4 regions of the Candidatus Nitrospira neomarina genome follow, and region 1 is predicted to be linked to each of the others. Evidence: riboswitches for the same ligand, from Rfam matches in the RefSeq annotation. Region 1 holds a riboswitch; each other region holds the start of a gene.
What was found. Region 1 has a riboswitch for cyclic di-GMP ahead of PQG83_RS09920 (Ig-like domain-containing protein). Riboswitches for the same ligand answer to the same signal wherever they lie in the genome.
Positions count from the first base shown of each region.

Region 1 (4,420 bases):
GATAACCTGCGAAATCCAGTAGTCAGGTACGCACCTGATTTCATCCAGCCACCCAAGGAGGGGGTAAGCATCATGAAAAGTATTAGGACTGCCGTCCGAATGTCAGAAGGAATAGAGTATGCCCCGAAAAATACCCTCCTTGAGCTTTGCGACCAGAATTACGATTGGCCTTGCCTTTTTCCTCGGATTGTCTTCTAGCCCCGTTTTCTCGGCTTCTTCCATTCAACTAACCTGGGATGCCAGTCCGGAACCTGACCTCATGGGATATTACGTGCATATGGGCACATCCCAAAGATCTTACAAAACCACAAAAAATGTCGGTCCCAACCCTTCATACATTTTCCAGAACCTAGTGGGGGGAATCACATATTATTTTACGGTCACCGCGTATGATCGATCCGGAAACATCAGTGCACCCGCGAAGGAAGTGTCTATAGCCCTTCCAACAAATAACACAAATCCAAATTTTCCAAAAAATCAGGACCTGAATGGGGACGACAAGGCCGACCTCGTCTGGCACAACACGAAAACGGGCCAGATAGCAGTGTGGCTGCTCAATGGCCCAAGCGTCACAGCCTCGGCCTTTCTGGGGCAGTTGTCCACTGAATGGGCCTTAAGTGGAGTGGACGATCTGAATGGGGACGACAAAGCCGACATCATCTTGCGACATAACACCAGCGGTGCGGTGGCCGTATGGCTAATGAACGGCCTAACCATCACCTCCACGGGCTTTCCCGGCAGCGCGTCGACGGCTTGGGCCATTCAGGGTGTTGGGGATATCAACGGCGATGGCAAAGCCGACCTCGTCTGGCGCAACACCCTTGATGGCCACACCGCAATTTGGCTCATGAATGGGACGACGATTGTTGCAACGGGATTCCCTGCAGGTGTCCCCTTAGAGTGGCAGATCGCGGGAGTAGGCGATGTGAATGGGGATGGCAAAGCGGATGTCCTTTGGCGTCATAGCACCAGCAGCACGGTGGCCGTATGGCTAATGAACGGCCTAACCATCACCTCCACCGGCTTCCCCGGGAGCGCCCCGACGACTTGGACCATTCAGGCCGTCGGAGATGTCAATGGCGATGGCCAAGCCGATCTGGTCTGGCGCAACCACACTGACGGCAACACCGCCATATGGGTCATGAATGGGACGAGGATTGCCCTTTCCGCCTTCCCGGGGGCGGTGTCGGTTGCATGGCAGATAGCAGGAGCTCACGATGTGAATGGGGATGGCAAGGCTGACGTCATCTGGCGCAACAACACCAATGGCGCAGTGGCGGTATGGCTAATGAACGGGGTGACCATCACCTCGACCGGCTTTCCGGGTGCCGCTTCCACAGACTGGAAAATTCAGTAAAACAGGATTGTAGAAAAACACAAAAACGCTTATCTGGATTGGGCTTGTGGACTATCCCAGCGAATGGACTCCTCAGAATAAGTACTAAAAAGGGGAAAGGGGATAAATCATCGACTCCAACCACTGGCAATGGAAAGAAAACTGTCGAACGGACTAAACCTCACGTCAATCTCCTTCACCAACAACATGCTTCCTATCCGGTTCTCCACCAGGAATAAACCCCTCTCTAGGGGAAATTTTCTCCCCAATATCGCCTTCCCCATAAATTTTGACTTCATCATCCTACCCTTGTTGTGGCAAGGGGTGTTTTCAAGCATTAGAAGAAATCTCTTTTCCTCACAGCAGCTATGGCATGAATAATCAGGAGCCCATCTCCCGTCAAACAGGTTATTCCTGCTTGCTGTCGGCAGAAATCCCCTACCGAGGATAGGCTTTCCCGTGAATAGGGAGAGATCTTCTTCCCCCTTCCCACGACCCCGAAAATGGTTACCTTGATTCCCAAAATGTTTGTAGGGGTATTCGGATCAGCCCACAGAATTGTTGCCAACCAATCAATCCGCATAGTTAACAGCCTGAAACCACTTCATGGAACCATTAGTCGTTTTCCTTGCTTCATCGCTAACTGCAACCATTAGCATTCCCCTTCATAAGGTGTAAGGGGAAACCTTCACCCATTGGATTGCTCGAAGTCACATATTCCACAGCAGGCGGGCATTCCTCAAAATGCCAAAGAACCAGCCGCTCCAAGTTTCTTATTTACACTTCACGTCCCTTCATCTCCTACATCTTCCCAATGGTAGAGAAAGCATTGAAATGATCACATTTTGACCGAATTGAAAGTTTCAATCGATTTTCAATTCGCAGAGAACCCTAATGATATATATTTTTTTAGAATGAACGGATGGAATTTCCAAAAAAAATGCGTTCAAGTATTTCATTATTTCGATGGCCTTTTTGTTCGGTTTTTATAATTTCTCGTGTTTGCTCTTCTAAAATTTCTGACCAATCGCCTCGTCATCCTAATTCTCTCTAAAGTTTTTCCTTACTTCTCCGAAATGTTCGCCAGACCGTTTAGAGGTGCGAAAAAATCAAAAATGAAGGGATACAGACTTTGACCACCCATTAGTTCAAACAATCCTCTTCCCGAAAGGGCACACCTACTGTGAAGTAGGGCCGCAATGCCAGGAGTCAGGTAGTATCGCCTGATCGTCCGGCTACCGAAGGAAGACCTAATCCATAGGGGGAGGAGAAAATGCGGACTTCGATCCGAATACGACAAGGAGAAGAGTATGATCCGACCAACCACCACCTTGGGTTTCGTAATCGCGCATACGGCACACCTTGCGCTTCTCCTCTTCGGGTTGTTCGTTAGCCCCGCGTATTCGGCCTCCTCTATCCAACTAACCTGGAATGCAAATACCGAATCGGATTTAGCAGGATATAAAATTTACAAACGGACGTTATCTTCTCAAAATTTTGGACAACCCGTATTTTCAGGATTTCCCAATAATCCATCCTCCCCCTCAACCATCGTTTCCGGGCTCAGTGGAGGCACAACCTATGGATTTATTGCGACCGCCTTTGATACAGCAGGAAATGAAAGCACTCCCTCGACAGAAGCAACAATTACTATACCCACAAGTACACCGCCCGCAGATTCGACCGCCCCGACGGTCACGCTGACGGCTCCCAGTGGGGGCACCGTCTCCGGCACGGTGACGGTCAGCGCCAGCGCCAGCGACAATGTCGGCGTCACCGGCGTCCAATTCCGGCTCCAGGGCGCCAACCTCGGCGCCGAAGATACGACCAATCCCTACAGCACCAGCTGGAATACCACCACCGTGCCGAATGGCGCCTACACCCTCACCGCGATCGCCCGCGATGCCGCGGGCAATACGAAAACCGCCGCACCCGTCACGGTCACGGTGAGCAATACCAGCACGCCACCACCCTCCTCAGGACTCACTATTTCCAATCTGACCGTCGCCAGTGAACAACCATACGTGGTTGGAACAAGCCTCCAAGCTGGGGGCACCGTCTATATTGACCGCAATTATACCTTTACGACGGTTCCCACTAACGTGCAGGGAGCCGCGTATATCCAAACCGCCAATGCGGACAAAGGGGCGACCAATGCCTCCTTTCTGAGCTTTACGGTCAATCAACCTGTGTCGGTGTCTGTCGCCCATGACGTGCGTCTCATCCAAAAACCATCGTGGTTGAGCACCTTTACGGATACCGGCGCGAATCTGGTGACCTCGGATACTACCCACCGCCTGTTTGTGCGGTCCTTCCCCGCTGGCACCATTACCCTCGGGGGCAATGCCGGTAGTGCCTACAGCATGTATTCCGTTCTCGTCAAATCAGAGGGTGGCTCCATAGCGGACACCACGCCCCCGACGGTCACGGTGACGGCTCCCAGTGGGGGCACCGTCTCCGGCACGGTGACGGTCAGCGCCAGCGCCAGCGACAATGTCGGCGTCGCGGGCGTACAATTCCGCCTCCAGGGCGCCAACCTCGGGACCGAAGATACGACCAGTCCCTACAGCACCAGCTGGAATACCACCACCGTCCCGAATGGCTCGTACACTCTCACGGCCATTGCCCGCGATGCCGCGGGCAATTCGAAAACCGCCGCAGCCGTCACGGTCACGGTGAGCAATACGCCGGCAGATACGACCGCCCCGACGGTCACGCTGACGGCCCCAAGCGCGGGCACCGTCTCCGGCACGGTGACAGTCAGTGCCAGCGCCAGCGACAATGTCGGCGTCGCGGGCGTGCAATTCCGCCTCCAGGGCGCCAACCTCGGGACCGAAGATACGACCAATCCCTACAGCACCAGCTGGAATACCACCACCGTCCCGAATGGCTCGTACACTCTCACGGCCATTGCCCGCGATGCCGCGGGCAATTCGAAAACCGCCGCAGCCGTCACGGTCACGGTGAGCAATACGCCGGCAGATACGACCGCCCCGACGGTCACGCTGACGGCCCCAAGCGCGGGCACCGTCTCCGGCACGGTGACAGTCAGTGCCAGCGCCAGCGACAATGTCGGCGTCGCGG
Region 1 covers NZ_CP116968.1:2,272,252-2,276,671, forward strand. The annotation lists gene PQG83_RS09915 (FG-GAP-like repeat-containing protein) at 119-1,357, shown strand; cyclic di-GMP riboswitch class I at 2,498-2,579, shown strand; gene PQG83_RS09920 (Ig-like domain-containing protein) at 2,647-4,420, shown strand, end outside.

Region 2 (4,420 bases), 1.5 Mb from region 1:
GAATACATGCTGCCGCCCTTCCCACTGGCATTGCCCCCGAGCGTGATCGTCCCAGCCGGAAAGGGCCGAGCAAAGAGGTGAAGGGTCGTATCCGAGGTCACCAGATTCTTGCCCGTATCGGTAAAGCTGCTCAACCACGACGGTTTCGGAGTCAGCCGCACGTCGTAGGCGACCGTGACGGACACCGGTTGATTCACCGTAAAGCGCAGGAAGGCCGCCGTTGTGGCCGCTTTATCATTATTGGCCGTTTGGATATAGGCCGCACCCTGCACACTCGTGGGAACCGTGGTAAATGTATAGGCGCGATCGCGGTACACCGTCCCCCCGGCGCGAAGGCCGGCGGCGGACACGCCATACGCTGCGCCACTGGCAACGGTCAGGTTCGATATGGTCAATGAAGACGTAGTTGGATTGGCAACAGTGGTGGTACCAGGTGCTGAGGGTTGAACGATGACGGAATACATACTGCCACTCCCCCCGCCGGCATTGCCGCCGAGCGTGATCGTCCCGGCTGGAAAGGCTCGAGCATGGAGGTGGAGGGTCGTATCTGAGGTCACCAGATTCTTGCCCGTATCGGTAAAGCTGCTCAACCACGACGGTTTCGGAGTCAGCCGCACGTCATAGGCCACCGTGACGGACACCGGTTGATTTACCGTAAAGCGCAGGAAGGCCGCCGTTGTGGCCGCTTTATCATTATTGGCCGTTTGGATATAGGCCGCGCCCTGCACACTCGTAGGAACCGTGGTAAATGTATAGGCGCGATCGCGATACACCGTCCCTCCGGCGCGAAGGCCGGAGGCGGACACCCCATACGCTGCCCCACTAGCGACGGTCAGGTTGGTTATAGCTAATGGGCTTGTAGTTGGATTGTTTGTGGAAATAGGTGTTGGTGGCGTAATTGGATTGGCGACGGTTCCGGTAACCGGAGCTGAGCTTGTGGTATTGCCCGCCGCATCGCGGGCAATCGCGGTCAAGGTATATTGACCGGGAGCCACTCCAGTCGTGTTCCATATTTGCGAAAAGGGGAGTGTCGTATCTTCCACCCCCAGATTTTTCCCATTAAGTCGAAATTGTACACCCACCACTCCAATATTATCTGTGGCGATGGCGGATACAGTAACGGTGCCACTCAGGGACTTCCCATTTTGGATGCCAACCAGGGCGACCGTGGGAGGCGTGATATCGGGAATGGGGCCCTCCGCTGGTTGAACGATGACGGAATACATGCTGCCGTCCCCCCCGCTGGCGTTGCCCCCGAGCGTAATCGTCCCGGCCGGAAAGGCCCGAGCATAGAGGCGGAGAGTCGTATCCGAGGTCACCAGATTCTTGCCCGTATCGGTAAAGCTGCTCAACCACGACGGTTTCGGTGTCAGGCGCACGTCATAGGCCACCGTGACAGACACCGGTTGATTCACCGTAAAGCGCAGGAAGGCCGTCGTCGTGGCCGCTTTATCATTATTGGCCGTTTGGATATAGGCCGCGCCCTGCACACTCGTAGGGACCGTGGTAAATGTATAGGCGCGATCGCGATATACCCTTCCCCCGGCTTGGAGGCCGGCCGCGGACACCATATACGTTGCGCCACTGGCAACGGTCAGGTTCGATATGCTGAGTGAGGAGGACGGCGGCGGACTAGAAGTACCGGAAGAGGGGGAGGACGGGGCGATATATTTTTTCACCTCGGGAGAGGGAAGACTTTCATTGCCCGAGGCATCGAACGCGGTAACCGTAAAATAGTGCGTTTTGTCCGTGAGTAATTGGGTATATTGATAGGTCGTGATCTTCCCGACCGTCGTGGGAACCCCATAGACCCCGGGGTTGGTTCCTCGATAGATCCGATACCCCGCTAAATTGGCCTCTTGATTGGCAGTCCATTGGAGAGTGGCCGAATTACTGGTGGCGGCTTGTGCCCCCGGCGGGAGAAAAAGGAGGCAACTGCCAAGTAGACACCACGCTAGACACCTTTTGAGACGACTCCCCGCACGAACATCGGACATGGGATACCTCCTTCGCACACAAACAGAGGCCCCAGTCCCGCACGTTCCCTTTCTTCGGTAACCCGGCTATCAGAAATTCTGACCCGTGGCTTTGCGTCCCCACTTCACAATGGGTTTGCCTTTATCGGAAAGAGGCCACTCGTTTACGCTGTGTTATGCCATCTTCGTTCGAATGATCCAAACTCGCTCTTGAATGTGAGAAGACACGGACTTTCTTGACTTCACGGGCTTTATCGGTGGATCCCCAAAAGCCTTTAAGCATGACCCAGGCAGGGGAGGTTGGAGAATTCTTCTGGCACTTGCCGTCCAATCATGATCGTTCTTGCACGGCCCGTTTGACGGGTCTTCGTCCACATCCTCGAGACGTGCGCAAGGCGTGAAGGCTCGAACTTTGTTGGACGAGGCCCTCTGGTTTGGAACACGCAAAGATCCGTTGGCGAAGCATTCCTTCAACGAAAACCCAGACGGAACATACGAAGACGTTCACGCCAGCCACGTTCTACGCCTGAAGAACAAAAACCATGGTCAGTGGACGGAATGATTGTGTGGAGGAAGTGACCATAAGGGCTCACCCGCCGTCCAATCAGGCCTGGGGGAGACCAAGCCTTTCACATTTTGACATCCACGAGCAGGGCAATGGCCTTACGGATTTGCTCACGCGCACCAAGAAGGACGAGGACATCACCTGGCTCCAGAATGGTTTCGCGAGAAGGATTGGATTGCGTCACGCCACCCCGTGTAATCGCAATCACCGATGCGCCTGTCCGTCCATGGATATTCAGCTGGGTCAATGGCTTCCCCAAAGCGGGAGAGTCGTATTCCACCCGGCAGGTATCGACTTGCACATCAGCCAATGTTCCGCCACGCAGATGGTGAGCTAACTCAGGTAGCTCCCCTCTCCGGAGCAGGAGATACCCCTCACGACGAATTTGTTCAACTTTATCTTGAATCCTGTCCTTCGGCGTCTGATAGGTACGAAGAACTAAGGCAAAAATCTCAATTGATGTTTCGAATTCTTCCGGAACGACATCATTGGCTCCTAGTTCTTGGAGGTCCTGCAATTCCTTTAAGTATCGTGTTCGTACGACAATATGAAGAGAGGGGTTCAGTTGTCGTGCTTGTTGAACAATTCGGCGCGCGCCAAAAGGGTCCGAGGTAGCTACCACGAGAACTCGCGCCATTATGATTCCGGCTTGAGTCAACACTCTGGGATTTGTCCCATCCCCATAGAGCATGGTGCCTGGTCCTTTTTTATCAGCCTGCACGACATCAGGATTGACGTCCAGCACCACAAATGGAATCTCCATATCACCTAAAACCCTGGCAAGATTCCTGCCATTTAAGCCATAACCCACGATAATGACATGGTCTCTGGTTTTAATCCTGGTACTTTGCAACGCATTGACCTGACGTCGAGGGAACCAATGTTTCAGGCGGTCAAGGGCCTCGGTCCGTCTAGCCAGACGGGGAGCCCATTGAATCAAAAATGGCGTAATTGTCATGGACAACACCGATACTGCAAGAAATATATTATAGGCATGCGTATCCAATAATCCTTCTCCCTGACCCACCCGTGCAAGAATAAAAGCAAATTCTCCCACCTGCGCTAATGCCACCCCCGTTAATAATGCAGAAGAAACAGGAACTCCAGCAAGGAATACCGCTCCGGTTCCTGTAAGGAACTTGCCTAACACGACAAGCACCAACAATCCCATCACCAGCATGGGAAATTCCGCGATGACCGAGGGATTCATTAACATCCCCACTGAGACAAAAAATAAACTGTTAAAACTATCCCGAAAAGGAATGACTTCGGCCAGTGCCTGATGACTATATTCCGATTCAGAAATCACCAGCCCCGCGATAAATGCGCCAAGAGCCAATGACAACCCCGCAAGGGAAGTCAACCAAGCCGTTCCCAGCCCCAATACAATAATCGACAGGAGAAATAACTCTCGACTTCGAGTCCCCACAATAAGGTGAAGAACATGAGGGACAAGAACCCGAGCAGCCAACACGATCAACCCCACGACCATGACGGATTTCAGGAGTGTTTCGACAATGATACGTGGATCATCATGGGAACCGGGTCCCAATACCGGCGTCAGCAAAATCATCGCCACGACGGCTAAATCCTGGAAAATAAGAATTGCCATGGTCGCCTGCCCATGCAGCGCATCAATTTCGCCTCGATCCCCTAAAATCTTGAGGACAATGGCGGTGCTGCTCAATGACAACAACAGTCCCCAGAACACCGATTCTTCCCATGATCGATCCAGAAACCAACCCCCCAGTGCTACAGCACTCAGCATGCTCAAAATTTGCAGGGGACCACCAACCCATAAGAGCCTTCTGGAAGCCCGTATGCGTGAAAGAGAAGTTTCCAAGCCTATGGTAAACAACAACAACACGACGCCGATTTC
Region 2 covers NZ_CP116968.1:3,738,074-3,742,493, reverse strand. The annotation lists gene PQG83_RS16130 (Ig-like domain-containing protein) at 1-1,997, opposite strand, end outside; cyclic di-GMP riboswitch class I at 2,051-2,127, opposite strand; gene PQG83_RS16125 (monovalent cation:proton antiporter family protein) at 2,606-4,420, opposite strand, start outside.
Region 2: it holds a riboswitch for cyclic di-GMP, as region 1 does, so the genes downstream of both, PQG83_RS16130 (Ig-like domain-containing protein) here and PQG83_RS09920 (Ig-like domain-containing protein) in region 1, are expected to answer to the same signal.

Region 3 (4,420 bases), 2.3 Mb from region 1:
ACAGGAGAGATAAATGGGAGAATCGGTGCGGTGGTAGAAGTTGCATAAAAGGTTGAGATTAAGATTTACCCCCTTTCAGAAGGTGATGGGTCACGGCGTCCTGAACACTGGCGTACTGAACCGGCAGCCAATAAAAATTCGAATTCCACGCTTATCGAAACGAGGCAACTCGTTACCGCCGGGATCATCGGATTAAGGCTCACGGGTGTAATCCCGGCATGTCTGTGGAACTTTTAACGAACGTTACTTCTTGTTCGGGGTCGACAAATACTCCGTCAGCCTGGATTTCCTTTCCAGTCACAACCTGCCTTGCCACGTAAATGATGCAGCCGGCAGTCAATAAACCACCGAATACGTCGATCAGGTGATGCCCTCCATGGATAAGCACTCCTGGGAGCACGAACAGATTGATGACGACTAGTAAGGGGAACCACCAGCGAGTGGTGCGTGCTGAATACATAGCCAAAACGGCCATGATCGTGTGATACGAGGGAAAGGCCACCAGGCCTTCCATATCCCTTGGAGAAATGAATTTAGGCCCTTCAGCCCCTAGACGCAATAATTCGGCACCATAGGACGAGCCAACAAGCGGTCTTGCCGCCTGCTCAATTGTGCCAGAAATGTCATAGAGCACGCTTGTGCCAAATGCCGGAAACAGCGCCCAAAATCCAAGCGTCGCCAGACCTGAGGCGGTTATTGAAAGGATGAAGACATGGAGTTCTTTTTGCTTGCCTCCAAATCCTAAAATAAGAAAAAGTAATGCCATTTGCGGTATAGAAGATAAATAGGCATAACGCGTCAATTCATTAAAAAATGGATGGCGACCGGCAAATTGGACAATGTCAGGCCATGAATACCCGAACCAAGCATCGATCCGGACCAGAACCGGATCAATAGGCTCTCGCCAAAGGGGGAGCAGCAAATAGCCGAAAACTGATAACACAATTGTAAACAGAAGAAGCAACCCTGTGGCCATCAGCGTCATAGAAATACGCTCACTCCGTCCGCTTGAACGGTAGAACAGCCCCACGGTAATCATGAAAATTCCCACGGCAAAAAAAAGGGTATACGAAAACCAATCGAAGCCAATATTGCGAACAAGGATCATGGCCAGATCGAAGACCGCCAGCACGAAAATGGTATTGCGTAATAAACGTTCGACCGGCCATAGGAAAGGCTTTGCCAGTGTAAAATTTCCCACTCTCATTATGCATATCCTCGCATTGGAATTGTGCCACTGTAGTTGCGAGCAGGTTCTGATCGCGCCGTTAAATAGTGTCTATACTGTCGTGCACGGTTCAACGAACTTGTCCTCAACGACCTCGAAATCCTCATCATGAACAAAAGTCCCGCCACTTGTTTGCACCTGAACCTCAATTGATTGTCTTCATCCGTGTATGTGTTGGTCCGATTTTTGAGCTTAAGACAGTAGGTATGGAGGGCAGGCGGTAACCCGCAAATTTTTTTCAACTAGTCTACCTCATGGTCTAGTTGGGTGGGCACAGTTACAGGTGAAGTCAGGAATGGCATCGGGATTGGCTATGATGTATTGGGCTTGGCAATTTTGCAATTCGCTTTTAAGCCTTCAGACAAAGGCTTTTTCGGAATATCCCTCATTATCTTGATAATGTGTCGAAGATTCCTTTGTGAAAAATCCGCATTCATCCCCTTGGTCAAAGAGTAAGTCAGCGGCCGCTCTTCACATTCCTTCTGAGGTTTCACGGCGTATTTCTCCTCTTTCCTTTTGTCTCACTCCTCATCCCTTACGTTTCCTCAGGTGCAGTCCAAAAATTTAAGCCGGTCTGAACATTTTCGATTTCCTTGGTTAACAAAGGGAAGCAATCCATCCTACCCTTACCTAATATGAAACATATTCAACAAAAAACATCGGCAAGTTTTTCCTGGGTAAGTCGATAATGAAACATGAAAACGAGGAGCCACAGAATGCGAGGTGGAAAACTTTCTTGGGTCCACGAACATTTATGCATAACTATGAAGCATGGATTCGGTCGGGTGCCCCTTCCCGAGAACGGCGAACACGTCGTAAGGCGTGGGCGCAAAACCACGGATCAGGGTTGGTCCCTGATAGCCGGGTTGCCGAAGGCACGGAGAGCCAAGGGGCAACGTCTGCGTCAGAATTTTCCGGGCAGTCTGGCGTAACGCACGTATTTACCTTCGCCCGTTAAGGAGATGCGCTATGGTTAACCAAGTGATGCGTTTCGTAAATGATGAAGAGGGAGCCACAGCTATTGAGTATGGTTTGTTGGCTGCTTTGATCGCCGCGGTGATAGTGACTGCCGTGACTGCTGTTGGGACTGCCCTCAGCGGAACGTTCAACAACATTGCTTCGTCTGTTGCTCCGAGCTAAAAGAGAGCTTGTTTCTGCAGGTGCCTGGAAGTGCCGTTCTGGTGGCAGGTCACTGGAACGGCACTTCGGCCGAAGCCTACTTCTGAGGGCGAGTACAGGATTGATGAATGAAGAGATGGGAAAATTCAGATAAGGGATAGGGGAGGACATCATCATGCAGACGATTCTCCTGAATCACTGTCATCACTTGATAAAAAACCTTCTCGTTGATGAAGACGGCGCCACGGCGATTGAATATGGTCTCCTGGCTGCGCTCATCGGCGCGACGGTGTTGACAGCTCAAGCCGCCATGGGAACGGCAGTCGTAAATATGTATGAAGGGGCCATGGGGATCATCGCAGAGGCTCTGGGAAGTTAGTGTCGTTTTTCCCTAGCTCCTTTTTATTATTCATTCATGCTCAGTCTGTCGAAGAACCATTCGAAATATGTACCACCTGAAATCATTCTCCCTTCGAGAAGCTCAGGGAACAGAGGGAGATGGAATGGTATTTGAGGGACACGATACGGGATCTATCAGAAATGTCTGGCGGGGGCTAGTTCCATTTTAACGTGCCTGTCCGTGGTAGGTGGACACGGCCTGATAGCCACTTCCAAAACATTTAGCAGAGTGGGACAAAGAATGATGAATGTATACCACAAAAAACTATTACAAAAGCTGAGACAATCCGAGCGGGGCTCGACGGCAGTAGAGTTTGCTCTCATCTTACCGATTCTTGCCTCCCTCGTATTTGGAGCGATCGATTTTGGCCGTATGTTGTGGTTTAAGGAAGTTCTGGTGAATGCGACCCGTGTGGGAGCGCGCCAGGGGACGTTATTTGCGGCAGGCAATGGGCAGGCAGAAATTGAAGCAGCTGTCACGGCCTCTCTTACCGCGGGAGGGGTGGATTCATCAGGGCTCTCGGTGGCAGTCAATGGGGTCGGAGGTGCACAGGGGCAGCCGTTAAATGTGGTCGCCACTATACCCTGGAACTACTTTGTCATCGATAAACTCATTCCCGCGATTTCTACACCCAACTTACAAGCCTCTGTCACCATGATGATGGAATAAGACAGGAAAATTTTCCCGGAGAGATCGGCAAGGGAGAGGGGGAATCAAAAATAATGTGGAACAAACACCGAACATCTGGCGTCTCTGGGCTCTTGAATGAACGTGGTATCGCGGCCATCAACGGCGTGTTTATGGGAGTGACCATGGCCATCATGGCAGGTGTGGCAATTGATGTCGGGCATGCCCTTCTTACCCAAAATGAGTTGCACAATGCTTCGGATGCCGCTGCGCTGGCCGCTGCACGGCAATTGGGTGTCACTTACTTGGCCCTGCCTATTGCTCAGCAGCAGGATTTGAATCGAAATCTGACAAGCAATGAACAATCACAAATAAATTCGCAGGCGACCGCCGCAGCCTTTGCCAATAGTGCTTCAGAGGTCAGTAATTTATCTCTTTCGCAAGGAGATATCGAATATGGCACGTGGGATTTCGATGGAAAGACGTTTACCCCAACCGTGACGCGCCCCAATGCCATTCGTGCGACCACACGGCGGGATGGTGCGGCGAATGGACCGATTACGACATTTTTTGGGGGTATGTTGGGTGTCAATACCATGAGCCTCGCGACCAGCTCGATTGCCGCATTGGGGACCTCGGGTGGTCCGACCCCACCAGGAGTAGGTGATGTGCCCTTTGCCATTTCCAGTAACTGGTTTAATGGCGTGGCCTCCTGCAATTCGGGTATCCAATTTTCTCCTACCGGGGTGAATGGCTGTGCGGGATGGCATGTCTTTGATCAGCATCCGGCCAATGCGAGTAAACTCCGTAATACTATCGATGGACTACAAGACGGGAGCTATCAAAGTCCCGGGATGACTCCAGGGCAGACACAATTCACCTTTACGGGTGGAGAAGTCTCATCGGCGTTTCCCAATCTGATCAATTTGTGGGATACAAAAAAACAATGGAATAATGATGCTGGGCGGTATGAATGGGATATCAATCTTCCTGTCTATGGAGCCAGTTCCTCATCCTCTTGCAATAATCCCAGTGGAGATATCACC
Region 3 covers NZ_CP116968.1:4,526,923-4,531,342, forward strand. The annotation lists gene PQG83_RS19640 (phosphatase PAP2 family protein) at 200-1,207, opposite strand; cyclic di-GMP riboswitch class I at 2,022-2,102, shown strand; gene PQG83_RS19645 (Flp family type IVb pilin) at 2,198-2,368, shown strand; gene PQG83_RS19650 (Flp family type IVb pilin) at 2,523-2,726, shown strand; gene PQG83_RS19655 (TadE/TadG family type IV pilus assembly protein) at 2,988-3,416, shown strand; gene PQG83_RS19660 (TadG family pilus assembly protein) at 3,470-4,420, shown strand, end outside.
Region 3: it holds a riboswitch for cyclic di-GMP, as region 1 does, so the genes downstream of both, PQG83_RS19645 (Flp family type IVb pilin) here and PQG83_RS09920 (Ig-like domain-containing protein) in region 1, are expected to answer to the same signal.

Region 4 (4,420 bases), 740 kb from region 1:
TTTATCTGGTCGTGGATTTTTTTGAAAAATTGAGAAAATTTTTGAAATATGATGCAGACCTAAGCGTTATTTTAAGCTTTTTTGTCTATCGAATTCCCGAAATTGCTTTTCTCTTAGCCCCGCTAGCGGCTCTAATGGCATCAATTTTGACAATTTGTGGGCTTAATCGGACTCGTGAAATCACGGCGATGCGAAGTTGTGGATTAAGTTTTTATCAAATTGCCATTCCTTTTTTTGTCTTTGGCGGGTTTGTGAGTGTGGTGGGTCTGAGTTTGACGTCCGTGTTGATTCCTTTGGCCAATATTAAAGCTGAATTTGTTCAATCGGTTTTAATCCAAAATAAACCAGAGCCCCTCTTACTAACTCCGGAACGTTTATGGCTTCGGGTGGGACGCAATCACCTTATGCGAATTGATTCCGTGACAGAAGATGGGTTTCGTTTGAATGGTATCCACCAATACACCCTCGATGATCGCTTCAGTCTCAAAAGGATTCTTAAAGGAGAATGGGCAACGTTTGTCGATGAAGAATGGATAATGGAGCATGCGATTGAGCGAACATTTCAGGCTAAAGAACGCCTGCAAGTGAATGTTATCCCACGGCAGACGTTGCCTCTCTCTCTCACGCCTGATGATTTTCAGAATTGGCTGGCTCAGTCTCCAGAGCATATGTCCTTGTATCAATTGCATGACTATATTCAAAGGTTAATAGAAGATGGCCATAGTCCTCATCGTTTTTTAACTGATTATTGGTCTCGAATTGCGTACTCTCTGGTTCCTCTGGTGATGATACTGTTAGGGATCTCGGTGAGTCTGCGCGGAAGTGGTGTGCGTGAGGTTGGAATAGCTAAAGGGCTTGGGCAAACTCTGGCAATTGGATTTTTTTTCTGGGCGGCGCATTCAGTAGGCATTGTCTTAGGACGAAATGGAGCGGTATTACCGATCATTGGCGGTTGGATTGCCACAGTCATGTTTTTGATCATAGGAATAAATCTGTTTTTGAGGCTGAAATGAAGGATCCGCGATTGTCATGAAGGGCACTGGAGGGATTGTGTGAATGAGATTTTGACCATCTGTTCCTGATCACCATTCGTATTGGTTTTTGATACTGTGCAATATATGAATTTGCGTAGTTTTTTCATAAACACGCAAGGGATTTTCTTAATTCCCCTTGACTCGGATCCGATAACATTTCCAAAGAGATAGAGGTCGAAGAGTAGGGGAGAATCCGAAGATCCAAGACAGACAGTTAATCGGAAAATTTCAAAAAACCATCACTTACATGAGGTTGTAATTATCGACTAACGAATTCAACAGGTGACAAGGGCAAACTATCCGTGAGGGTAGGGCGCAAAGCCAAGAAACCCTGAGAACGTTGTCGTTGCAGGGTTCGTCTGGTTACCGAACTGTGTTGGTAGATCCATGCGTTCGTTCATGCGCCCCTTTCCTGGAAGGGGCGCTTTTTTTTGGTCACCCTGGAAAGGCCAAAATATGGACGAAGACGCACAACATTCCACGGAGACAACAGTTGGTATCAAAGAACCCGACACATCTCACCTCTGTTCGGTTAGTCCGAAAAAAGTAGAACATACGGAGGCACAGGGCCAGCTCGATCAGGAATATGTTACCCGGATTTTATTAGAGTTTCTCCCGATCATTCGTCGGATGGCCGGAATTATGGCATTCAGAAATCCCTTTTCCCTGGATGTCGAGGATTTGACCAGCGCAGGGGCTATGGGGCTGTTGTCGGCGTTGAAGCGCTATGATCCGACACGTGATATTAAATTTCGCACATTTGCCGAATATCGTATTCGTGGCATGATGTTAGATGAAATTCGGTCTATGGATTGGGTTCCTCGGTCTGTTCGATTTCGTCGAGATCAAGTGCGACAAATAGTTGAAGAGCATCTTCAGAAAAATGGGGTGCCACCGACCACACAGGAATTGGCCACACTGTTGGGCGTCCCCATTGAGGAGATAGAAGGAGTGGGCGGGTGTGATCCCCGGTTAATTAGTCTGGATGAGCCGGTTGGGCAGGGGGAAGATGAATGCACCCTTCGTGATGTTTTGCCGGACGTTAACCATCTGGACCCTTTTGTGGCCTGTGCGGATGCAGAAATGAAAGCGGCCCTGTCAGCGGCGCTCCAGACATTATCGGCACGCCAGCAAGAGGTGCTTCAATCGTATTATCATGCGGGATTGACGATGAAAGAAATTGGTCGGCAAATGGGTCTGACCGAATCTGGGGTCTGCCGGGTGCATTCCGGTGCCATTCGACATCTACGCATAGAGTTGAAACGTATAGAGGATGGGGGACCCAGTGCGCCCCGACCCAGGAATTTGCGAAAAACACCCGTGGTCCGTGACTAATTAAACTAGATTAAATGGTGTGCTTATTAAAAAATTCGTGTCCGCCAATTTTTGCCACTTTACGGTTGATCTGAGCCCACCGGGGAGTTTTGACCAGTTGGGGATTATAAAACAGTACAGCCCCATTCACCATCTTTCGCCCGTCTTGTACAACCTTCCAGGCTAATAAACTATCTTTCATGTTTCGATTGGTTTGATCAAATTCCATTTCTTCTGGATTTCGTCCCATCCATGGTTCAAACTGTTTGGCCCGAAGAACCGTGCCCTTGACCGTGCCATCGCTATGGTATTTGAGAGCCATTCGGTTCCGAATGACGGCCGCGACAGCTAACTTTCCAGCAAAACTTTCACCGCCGGCTTCCAGATAGATGGTGAGGGCCGCTAAGGTGTCGTCGCTGTGGCTAGATTCCGGCCAATGGACCATTTCCGGAGGCAATGGTGATACAGGCGAAGAAGACGAAAGAACTAATGCGATATCGGCCGAATTTGCAGGAGTTGGTGAAACGGGGAGTAAGCATATGGAGAAGGTTTCTATACCAATGATGAGGACACAAGATAACAGTGTTTGGTTTCGTTTCATTTTATTCCTTTAATGCTTAATGGGTTTAGAATTTTTCCCTCATTATTTTTTGTTTAGATATTGAGAAGCCAGGTTTAATTAAATGCTTTTTGGACACGGTCTTTCGCAAAGTGCATGCCATTGACGTTTTAGATTGTTCAATGGAAGGCGTTTATGGGAGTCTTGAGTTGTAGGGATGAGTCTGGTGGTAGACTTTTTGTGTTTTTCTAAATAACAAGGGGCCTTTATCCAGCATTGTGTCGTGGTTTCGGGACATCAAAGATTAGGTCAGCCGTATATCATGCAATAGTGATTGGAAACAGAGGGATTTCGAGATTCTCGTACTGATTAAAAATCTGACAATCTTGAAAATGGGTCTAGTGAATCATCGTAAATTTTCAGAACGAACAGAGAATCTATCGAGAATGATGTTTGTTGCGCGATTTTAGTGATGGAGGAGAACATGACTATTTCGTCGTTGAGCGAAAGAGGAAGGGAAATGATGATGTGTCTCGGGGTGGGAGTAATTCTTCTTGGTACGTTACCGCTTTCCAATGGTTGGGCTCAGTCAGATCAGACGCCTGTCTTGCCTATGCAATCTCTTGCACACGCTAAAGTGTTTTTGATGGCCGGAGATTACCGTCGAGCAGTAGAGGCTTGCCAGGAAAATATTGACCGCAATCCCTCGGTTGAAGCATACGTTTATTTGGCCTATGTCTATGAGGCAATTGATGGTTATTTAGGAGCATTAGCCAAGCAGGAAGATTATGTGAAAGTGGAGCAATTAGCCCTGAATTTGACCGCACGGGATGTTCTCGATCTCATTGATCCGCCGAATGTCATGCCTCGTATGGCGCAAGAACTCATTCATGAAGGCATTCGGCAACAATTTGATGTGACCGCAGCAATGGCCAATCGGTTGAGTCGGACACGGACGGATGAATTGTGGGCGCAACAAACTCGTTGGCGTGCATTGAAGCCTGATTCATGGTGGACTGGAACCCCGGATGAATGGCAATGGTGAATTCTATCTCTGCCTGTGAGTGAAGTGGTCAAGCAGAGCACACAGGGTGCCCCTCTCTGGAGATAGGTTAATCGTATTTGAGTGAGTTGACAGTCCGATAAGAGCGGTTTTAGGATGGCAAGACAGTCTGGACATTTTGTCGTATTTATCCAAGGAGGCAGTCAGTGTCTGATTTAGTGGCCAAAGCCGATGCAGCGAATTGGGATGGGGAAGTACTGAAATCTTCAGAGGTCGTGATGGTGGATTTCTGGGCAGTTTGGTGTGGACCCTGTCAAATGGTGGCCCCAATCGTCGATGAGCTTGCACAGGAATATCAGGGAAAACTTAAAGTCATGAAGCTCAATACCGATGATGCTCCCGAAGTTGCGGGGAAATATCAAATCATGAGTATCCCAAGTATTCTCTTCTTCAAGGATGGCCAAGTTGTCGAAAAAATTGTTGGTGCAAGACCGAAGCAACAATTCAAAC
Region 4 covers NZ_CP116968.1:1,531,662-1,536,081, reverse strand. The annotation lists gene lptG (LPS export ABC transporter permease LptG) at 1-1,013, shown strand, start outside; cyclic di-GMP riboswitch class I at 1,315-1,405, shown strand; gene PQG83_RS06880 (sigma-70 family RNA polymerase sigma factor) at 1,491-2,369, shown strand; gene PQG83_RS06875 (cell wall hydrolase) at 2,380-2,949, opposite strand; gene PQG83_RS06870 (tetratricopeptide repeat protein) at 3,392-3,952, shown strand; gene trxA (thioredoxin) at 4,117-4,420, shown strand, end outside.
Region 4: it holds a riboswitch for cyclic di-GMP, as region 1 does, so the genes downstream of both, PQG83_RS06880 (sigma-70 family RNA polymerase sigma factor) here and PQG83_RS09920 (Ig-like domain-containing protein) in region 1, are expected to answer to the same signal.